4 regions of the Streptomyces hebeiensis genome follow, and region 2 is predicted to be linked to each of the others. Evidence: riboswitches for the same ligand, from Rfam matches in the RefSeq annotation. Region 2 holds a riboswitch; each other region holds the start of a gene.
The links. Region 2 has a riboswitch for cyclic di-AMP ahead of ACU6P3_RS29465 (LysM peptidoglycan-binding domain-containing M23 family metallopeptidase). Riboswitches for the same ligand answer to the same signal wherever they lie in the genome.
Positions count from the first base shown of each region.

Region 1: another riboswitch for cyclic di-AMP. It lies ahead of ACU6P3_RS26120 (M23 family metallopeptidase); the one in region 2 lies ahead of ACU6P3_RS29465 (LysM peptidoglycan-binding domain-containing M23 family metallopeptidase).
Region 3: another riboswitch for cyclic di-AMP. It lies ahead of ACU6P3_RS20360 (transglycosylase family protein); the one in region 2 lies ahead of ACU6P3_RS29465 (LysM peptidoglycan-binding domain-containing M23 family metallopeptidase).
Region 4: another riboswitch for cyclic di-AMP. It lies ahead of ACU6P3_RS17825 (M23 family metallopeptidase); the one in region 2 lies ahead of ACU6P3_RS29465 (LysM peptidoglycan-binding domain-containing M23 family metallopeptidase).

Region 1 covers NZ_CM129812.1:6,092,754-6,094,943, reverse strand. Annotated here, with positions in the region: gene ACU6P3_RS26120 (M23 family metallopeptidase) at 56-835, opposite strand; cyclic di-AMP (ydaO/yuaA leader) riboswitch at 849-1,006, opposite strand; gene ACU6P3_RS26115 (M16 family metallopeptidase) at 1,247-2,190, opposite strand, start outside.
Region 2 covers NZ_CM129812.1:6,879,053-6,881,242, reverse strand. Annotated here, with positions in the region: gene ACU6P3_RS29465 (LysM peptidoglycan-binding domain-containing M23 family metallopeptidase) at 1-965, opposite strand, end outside; cyclic di-AMP (ydaO/yuaA leader) riboswitch at 970-1,132, opposite strand; gene ACU6P3_RS29460 (tyrosine-protein phosphatase) at 1,596-2,190, shown strand, end outside.
Region 3 covers NZ_CM129812.1:4,718,440-4,720,629, reverse strand. Annotated here, with positions in the region: gene eno (phosphopyruvate hydratase) at 1-29, opposite strand, end outside; gene ACU6P3_RS20360 (transglycosylase family protein) at 405-1,133, opposite strand; cyclic di-AMP (ydaO/yuaA leader) riboswitch at 1,137-1,309, opposite strand; gene ACU6P3_RS20355 (transglycosylase family protein) at 2,072-2,190, opposite strand, start outside.
Region 4 covers NZ_CM129812.1:4,082,732-4,084,921, forward strand. Annotated here, with positions in the region: gene ACU6P3_RS17820 (PP2C family protein-serine/threonine phosphatase) at 1-540, shown strand, start outside; cyclic di-AMP (ydaO/yuaA leader) riboswitch at 946-1,097, shown strand; gene ACU6P3_RS17825 (M23 family metallopeptidase) at 1,109-2,152, shown strand.

The sequences.
Region 1 (2,190 bases), 790 kb from region 2:
CACGCGGGGCGGCGCACCGCACACGGAAGCGCGGGGGCGCGGGCGCCCCGGCGCGTCAGAGGTTCACGCCGTGCGCGCGCAGGTAGCCGACCGGGTCCATGTCCGACCCGTAGTCCGGGCTGGTACGGGCCTCGAAGTGCAGGTGCGGCCCGGTGACGTTGCCGGTCGCGCCGGACAGACCGATCTGCTGGCCCGGGGTGACGCTCTGCCCGACGGAGACGCCGATGGAGGAGAGGTGGCCGTACTGCGTGTACGTGCCGTCGTGCATCCGGATCACGATGTTGTTGCCGTAGGAACCGCCCCAGCCGGCCTCGACCACGGTGCCGGTGCCGACGGAGACGACCGGGGTGCCGGAGGCGGCACGGAAGTCGACACCGGAGTGGCTGCCGGAGGACCAGAGGGAGCCGCCGGACTGGTAGCCGGTCGTGACGTACGAGCCGGCGACGGGCAGCTGGAAGGTGTTCAGCCGCTTGCGCTCCGCCTCCCGGGCGGCGCGGATCTCCTCGGCGCGCGCCTCCTTGGCGCGGGCCTCCGCCCTGCGTTCGGCCTCGGCCTTCGCCACGGCCCTCGCCTTGTCCTGGGCGGCGGCCCGGGCCTGCGCGTCGGCCTGGTCGTCGACCGTACCGGCCAGGTCGTCCCCGAGGGCGACGGCCCCGGTCAGACCGGTGTGCGAGGCGGCCTGGGCGTCGGCGGCACCACCGGCGAACGCCGGGGAGGCCGCGAGGGTGCCGATGACGCCGGTCGCGGTGAGCGTCGCGGCGCCCGCGGCTCTCGCGCTCGTACGGCTCATCTGGCTGCGGGCACGATGCTTCCCGGTGGCGCGGGTGAAAGCCATGGGGTGGCCGGTCCTTTCCTTCCTTCTCGCCTACCGGGTTAGCTGACGGGTTCGGAGCAGGAAGGTCTCCTACGGGCCCCTCCACGCGCCGCGCGAAGGCGTCCGATTCACCCCAGGGACACGGTGGGTCCCCGGCTCCCCGGCGAACCGGGAACTCGGCGATGGCTGTCCGTGCCACGGGATGCGGCGGGACGGGCGAACAGCCGGACCGACGCTAAGCGCGTCATCTTTCGATAACCAAACGGACGCGTGTTTTTGTAGCGCAGCCCACACCCCAGACAGGCAACCTCTCCCTCAAACAAGCCAATTGACCAACAAAACGGAAATAAGACCGGAACCCCGGCAGCGCCCGCCGCCGGGGTTCCCTCTGTGGTACGGAGATCCACGGATCAGCTCGTGAAGATCCGCGAATCAGCTCGCGACGACGGTCACTTCACCGATGCCGAGCGCCTTGACCGGCTCCTCGATCTGCGCGGCGTCCCCCACGAGCACGGTGACGAGCCGGTCCACCGGGAAGGCGTTGACGGCCGCGGCGGTCGCCTCGACCGTGCCGGTCTCGGCCAGGCGCGCGTACAACTGCGCCTGGAAGTCGTCCGGGAGGTGCTGTTCGACCTGGTCGGCGAGCGTGGCCGCGACCGACGCCGCCATCTCGTACTTCAGCGGGGCCACTCCCACCAGGTTCTGCACGGCCACGTCGCGCTCGGCGTCGGTGAGCCCGTCGGCCGCCAGGGTGCGCAGCACCGTCCAGAGGTCGGCGAGCGCCGGGCCGGTGGACTCGGTGTCCACGGAGCCGCTGATCGCGAGCATCGCGGCGCCCGTCGCCCCGCCCGGCGACGAGGGCGCTGCGGAGCGCAGCACCTGGCCGAAGGCCCGGACACCGTAGGTGTAGCCCTTCTCCTCGCGCAGCACGCGGTCGAGCCGGGAGGTGAGCGTGCCGCCGAGGCAGTACGTACCGAGCACCTGGGCCGGCCAGACCCGGTCGTGCCGGTCCGGGCCGATCCGGCCGATCAGCAGCTGGGTCTGGACGGCGCCCGGCCGGTCCACGATCACGACCCGGCCGGTGTCGTCGGCCGTCACCGGCGGTACGGGGCGGGGCGCGGCGGTGTTGCCCGTCCAGGCGCCGAGGCTGTCGGTCAGCAGCGCGTCCAGGTCCACGCCGGAGAGGTCGCCGACGATCACCGCCGTGGCCGTGGCGGGGCGCACGTGCGCTTCGTAGAAGGCGCGCACCCCGGCGGCGTCGATGCGCTCGACCGTCTCCTCGGTGCCCTGGCGCGGCCGGGACAGGCGCGAGGAGGCGGGGAAGAGCTCCTTGGAGAGCTGCTTGGCCGCGCGGCGCCCGGGGTTGGCGGTCTCGT
Region 2 (2,190 bases):
CCGTTCTGACGGAGGTAGGCGATCGGGTCGACGTCCGAGCCGTACTCGGGACCGGTGCGGATCTCGAAGTGCAGGTGCGGGCCCGTGACGTTGCCGGTGGCTCCGGAGAGGCCTATCTGCTGCCCCGCGCCGACGGACTGGCCGGCGGAGACCGCCAGGGACGACAGGTGCCCGTACTGGGAGTACCGGCCGTCGTCGTGCTTGATGACGACCTGGTTGCCGTACGAGCCGCCCCAGCCCGCGGTCACGACCGTACCGGCGCCGACCGCCTTGACCGGAGTGCCGGAGGACGCCGTGAAGTCCACACCGGTGTGGTAGCCGCTGGACCACATGCCGCCGGAGGCGCGGTACGGCGTGCTCACCGGCGCGTCGACCGGCTTGGTGAAGCCGCCGGTGTCGCTCTTCGCGGCAGTGTCGGCCGCGGACTTCGCGGCCGTGCCGCCGGTGGCCTTCCCCGCGCCCTCGGCCGCGGGAGCGGCGGAAGCCGAGGAGGCCCGGGGCGTCTCGGAGCGCGCCGACGACGGCTTCTTGGCGCCGTCGCCCCCGGCGGACTTCCCGCCGATGGTCAGTTCGAGACCGGGGTGGATCAGCGACGGGTCGTCACCCACGACCGAGCGGTTGTCCGCGTACAGCTTCTGCCAGCCGCCCCGGACCTTGTGCTCGTCCGCGATCTTCGACAGGTAGTCGCCCGCGACCACGGCGTACGTCGTGGTCGCCGCGGCCGCGGCCTGACGCGGCGCGGTGGACGTCTGCGTCACGGACGCCTGGGCGGTGCGGGACACGCCCTCGGCCGCGTGGGCGGAGACGGCCTGCGGCGCGGTGGCGGGCGCGGCCTTCGGGGCGGCGTGCGCGCCGGTGGCGGCGATGAACGGCAGGGCGATGGCGGCTCCGCCCGTTCCGGCGGCGGCGAACCCCCGCGAGAACGTACGGGTCTTGGGGCGTCGGTGCTTACCCTTACCGGGCATGGCGCATTCCTCTCCGGCGCCTACGAGGTGAGCTGTCGGGTTCGGGCTGGAGCTGCCCGGCCACGCGTGCGCGTGACTTCACCCCGAGCCGTCCGGGTCCGTAGACCCGCCCGGCGTACTACCTGGGTCCCCCGCTCCTGCCACGCGTGGATCGATGGATGCGAATTCCGGGCGGCGGCAGGATTCGGCGTTCCGTCCGGATTGAGGCTGAACGTAAGCGAGTCGCCCGGGCGGAACAAGCAGGTCTTTGACCGACGGGGTCGGCCGCCCGGTTATCGGCCGGGCCCGCTCGTCACCCTGCGTGGATTTCACACGGCTCATTTCCGGACGGCATCGCGATAGGGCGGAAGATCACCAGCACGGAACGTCACGAATATGATCCTGCTCACCTGACACCACCCATCTCGGTCACCACCGGGGCAGGTTGGGCCCAATGCGTCTCAATACAGCAATACGGACAGACGGCCATTTACGGTCAATTCCCATGGCGTTGATTGTCCGGGATCGTGCACATCCGGATCGAGCCGCCGAGCCCTTTGCGGCCGGAATGGATGCCGTAGGGTCGGCAGTCGGTACCGTCGGCGGCGGGCGTCGGCGGCTGACACGGAGGAGCAGGCCGTGACGCGAGAGATGCCGCAGTCCGCGCGGACGGAGCCGGAACTGACCGGCGTGCGCAACTTCCGCGACGTGGGCGGACTACCGACCACCGACGGCCGCCGGGTCGGGTACGGCAGGCTTTTCCGCAGTGGCCATCTCGCCAATGCGACAGCCGCCGACGCGGCTTTCCTTTCCTCGCTCGGCCTGCATACCGTCTTCGACTTCCGCAATGCGGCCGATCTGAAGCTGGACGGCGCGGACGTGGAACTGCCCGGCGTACGGAATGTGAACATTCCCCTCTCCGACCCGGCGGAGGGAGCCGACTTCTGGCGCATGGTCAGGGACGGCGATCTCGATCAGCTGCGGGACCTGCTCTCGGACGGAAAGGCCGCGGCCCGAATGATCAATTCGTACCGGTCGATCATCAAGGACCGCACCGCCGAGCACAGCCGCGTCCTGCACGCACTCGCCGAGGAGAGCCTCCCCGCGCTCGTGCACTGCGCGGCGGGCAAGGACCGCGCCGGGCTCTCGGTCGCCGTCTGTCTGCTCGCGATCGGTGTCGAGCGCGACGCGATCGAGGCGGACTACCTCAAGTCGAACGCCCCGGGCCGCCGCTATGCGGTGCGAC
Region 3 (2,190 bases), 2.2 Mb from region 2:
CGGGCTACGACGACGTCGATGGACGGCACGAGCATCTCCTTCTGGTGTGACGCTAGAGGTGCAGGGTCTCTTGGCCTTGCGACACGAGCCTAACCGGCCGGGCGTGACCACCCCGCCCCGCGCCCGCCCGCTGGGACGAAAGAGACCGAGGAATGCGGGTTCCGGCCCGGGAGACGTGAAACCCCGGCCCGGCGCGTACGGGGGAAACGCGCCGGACCGGGGAGCACCGGGGGGACGGGGTGAGGACTGCGGGGAGCGGGCTCGGGGGCTGGCCGGGGAGTACGGGGAGCGGAGGTACGGAGCCGGCCCGCCGGATGGCCGCCGCTTCAGGCCGTGCGACCCGGTGGGCCCGGCGGGCCGGGCCGGCGACGCGAGGCCGGCCCGGCCGCCGGGAACGGCTCGGGTCAGCTCAGGTGGAGCCGCTGGCCCGGGTAGATGACATCGGCATCGCTGATGACGTCCTTGTTCAGGTCGAAGACCTTCTTCCAGCCGCCCTTGACCTTCTTGGCGTCAGCGATCTTGGAGAGGGTGTCACCGGACTTGACCTTGTACTCGCCGTCCCCCTTCTTGATCGTGGCCGGACGGCTCTCGCCGCGCGAGGCGGACTGGCTGTACGTACGCTCCTGCTTCTCGGGCTGAGCCTGCTGCTGGTACTGACGCGGCTGGGTCTGCCGCGACTGCTGCGACTGCTGCTCGCCGGAGCTCGAACCGGAGCTCGAGGCGCTGGAGCCGCTGCCCGACGCAGAGCCGGAGCTGCTCGACGCGCCGGACAGGTTCACGCCGCAGTTCGGCCAGGCGCCCTTGCCCTGACCCGCGAGGACCTTCTCCGCGACGGCGATCTGCTGGGACTTGGAGGCCTTGTCGGCGGTCGAGGCGTAGGAGGTACCGCCGTACGCCGCCCAGGTGGACGACGAGAACTGGAGGCCGCCGTAGTAGCCGTTGCCGGTGTTGATGGACCAGTTGCCGCCGGACTCGCACTGGGCGACCTGGTCCCACTCGGAGGTGCTGGCGGCGGAGGCGGAGGTCGCACCGATCAGCGGGGCCGCGACGGCGGCGCCGGTGATCCCGGCGAGCGTGGCGTAGCGAACGGCCTTGGACGGACGGCGGTGCTTGGCCTTGCCGGAAAACAGCATGGGTCATCTCCTCACCGACGCCTGCGAGGTCAGCTGTCGGGTTCGGGCTGTGAGTGGCCCGGCCGCGTGCTCTCGCAACGCGGCTTCACCCCAAGCCGGCCCTCGGCCGTCTCTCGACGGCCGGGCCCGGCACGAAACCTTGGGTCCCCCGCTCCTGCCTTCGGCGCTTGACGCGACGACTCTCCCCCCGACCGACGGCAGGATTCGGCGTTTCGGTCGACGAGGCCCGCGGTGCGAGCGGTTCAGACCGTAAACACAGGCCCGCCGCTTGTTCAAAGAAGTACATCAGGGAGAAAACGCCCTAACTGCCCTTCAGGAACGCCGCATTTCCGCAGGTGAGAGACGAACGAGACCAACAGGCGGGCCATGGAGGAACTGGTGCGGCAAAGAGATGCTTGTCTCACTTTCGCGAAAGTGGACAAACGATCTCGAACTCATCCTGTCGGCCTGTCAGATCACGGCTCTGAGCAGCCACTCGGGGCCTCTGCCGAGGCCGCCCGCCGGCCCGCGACGAGGCCGGCGGCGACCGGTGGCGGCGAGGCGAGCCGGGACGCGGTACGGCGACGGCGCGGGGCGGCGCGGACAGGGGCACGGAGGAGTGCGGAGGTGCCTTGACGCGTACGGAGGAGCCCGAAGTGGCCCTGTCGAGCGTGGCGGAGCCCGACGAAGCCCGTCGAGCGCGGAGGGGTGCGGCCGAGCTCGGCCGGCACAACCAGGCACGGGGTGGGCCCCCGTGCACGGGGTGGCCCGGAGGGTGGGCGGCGTGCGCCGGGGCGCACCCCGGAACGCGACAAGGGACCTGTGGGGCACGCGACGCATCACACGACGTCGCGCGGCCCACAGGCCCCACCGAGCCCGCCTCGTACGGGCCGACCACATACAGGCCCGCCTCGTACAGCCCGTTCCGGCCCTCCCCCGGCGTCAGCCGAGGGCCGGCGTCACAGCCAGCCGCCGACGACCTTCTGCGCGCCCGGGCGCACCGTGAAGTCGCCGCTGTAGTCGGGGGCGTACGGGCCGACGAGCCCGGCGCCGCTGATGATGTCCGGGCCCGTGGAGG
Region 4 (2,190 bases), 2.8 Mb from region 2:
CAGGAGACGTCGCTGGAGGGGGTCGCGCGCCGGCTGGAGCACTCGCTGACCCGCGAGATGCTGCGGCGGGAGGGGCTGGACGCCGCCGAGGGCTTCACGACGGCCGTCCTCGCCGAGATCCCGCCCGACGGGGCCGTCGTCCGGCTGGTGAACCGAGGACATCCGGAGCCGCTGCTCGTGAACGGCGACGGCGCGGTACGGACCCTGGCTCCCCGCGACACCGCGCTGCCGCTCGGGATGAGCGAGCTGGGCGGGTGGCCGGACCGGGTCGAGCAGGCCGCGTACCCGCCCGGCGCGACGCTGCTCTTCTACACGGACGGCCTCTCCGAGGCGCGGAACGCCCAGGGGGTGTTCTACGTCCCCAGCGAGCGGCTGGACGGGCGGGTCTTCCAGGGGCCCGACGAAATGCTCCAGGCGCTGATCGACGACGTACGGGTGCACACGGGCGGCGGCAGCCAGGACGACATGGCGCTGCTGGCGGTCACCAGACCCCCCGAGGGGGCCACGGAGCGCCGCCGGACCATACCGATCGTGCTGTGACGGCCCGCGGGGACCGGACGGGCGGGGGCGCCGTGACGATCAGGTCGGTGCGCCGGACACCGACGGGCATCGCGAGGCGCCGTCGGACCGCGCGGGGCCGCCCGGCTGCCGCCACCGGGCACAGCCGGGCACTGCCGGGCACCGCCGACCGCCGGCAGTCGCCATCGGGCACCCATGGGCACCGTACGTAATCGAAAGATCTCCCTCCGCATAACAGTTGACATACCGTCAGGTTTGTTGTCGTCCCCAAAGAGCGGTCAACTCGCCCTGTTGTGCCCGCGTATGCGCTGGTGCGTCCGTTGCGAAGTTGTTAACGATCACTGGGAACAGCTTGGAATAAGGCCCCGACGTCTATTAACGTTCGATAACGCAGCGCGGTCGTCCCAGTCGTCGCCAGAGACGACGCCGTGCGCGGCGCCGAATCCCGCAAGGAACCGGGGAACCACCACATGGGGTGAATCGGACGTCTTTTGCCGCCCTGGCGGCCGAAGCGTCCGTAGGAGACCTTCCTGCTCCGAACCCGTCAGCTAACCCGGTAGGCGAGAAGGAAGGAAAGGAGCACGCCCCAGTGGCGTCCAACAAGCCTGCCCCCGCGGCCACCATCGAAACCCACTCCTTCGCGGCGACGGACGCGACGGAGTCGGAGGCGACGTGGGGGGAGTGGAATCCCACCGCGGAATCCATTCGCCCCGTCCGCGGCAGGCACCGCGTCACCAGCAAGCGCAACGGGCTGGCCCGCAGCTCCACCGTCCTCGGCGTCGGCGTCATCGCCGCCGTCGGCGCGGGTGGCATCGCCACCGCGCAGGACAAGCCCGCGGTCTCCATATCCCTTCCCGACGCCATCGCGGACAACCTTCCGGACGCCTCCTCCCTGCCGGGCATGGGCTCGCTGGCGACGGACGACTCCGAGACCGAACTCCTCGCGAGCGCGCCGCTCACCACCGCCGGGCTCACCGCGGAGGACGCGGAGCAGGGCACCGCCGACGCCGGCGAGGCGCTGCGCGCCCGTATCCTCCAGCAGGCCGAGCAGCAGCAGTCCGCGGCCGAGGCGGCGCGGCTGGCGGCCGCGGAGACGGCGGCGGCCAAGAAGGCCGCCTCGGACGCCGCCAAGCAGCAGTCGCAGGCCGAGAAGGAAGCCGCCGAGGCGAAGAAGAAGGCCGAGGAGGAGGCCAGGGCGAAGGCGGAGGCCGAGCGCCTGGCCAAGCTGGCCGCCAGCTTCTCGCTGCCGACCTCCTCGTACACACTGACCTCCACCTACGGTGAGTCCGGCTCCCTGTGGTCCTCCGGCTACCACACCGGCCTGGACTTCGCCGCCCCGACCGGTACGCCGGTCAAGGCGGTCCACGGCGGCACGATCAAGTCGGCCGGCTGGTCCGGCTCGTACGGCTACCGGACGGTCCTGGAGCTCGACGACGGCACGGAGATCTGGTACGCCCACCAGTCCTCGATGACCGTCAGCGCCGGCCAGAAGGTCACCGCGGGCGAGGTCATCGGCCGGGTCGGCGCGACCGGGAACGTCACCGGCGCGCACCTGCACCTCGAAGTGCACACGGCGGGCGGCTCGGGCATCGACCCGATGGCCTGGCTCCAGAGCAAGGGCGTCACTCCTTGATCCCGCGAATCCCCGGATCCTCGTAATCCCCGGATCCC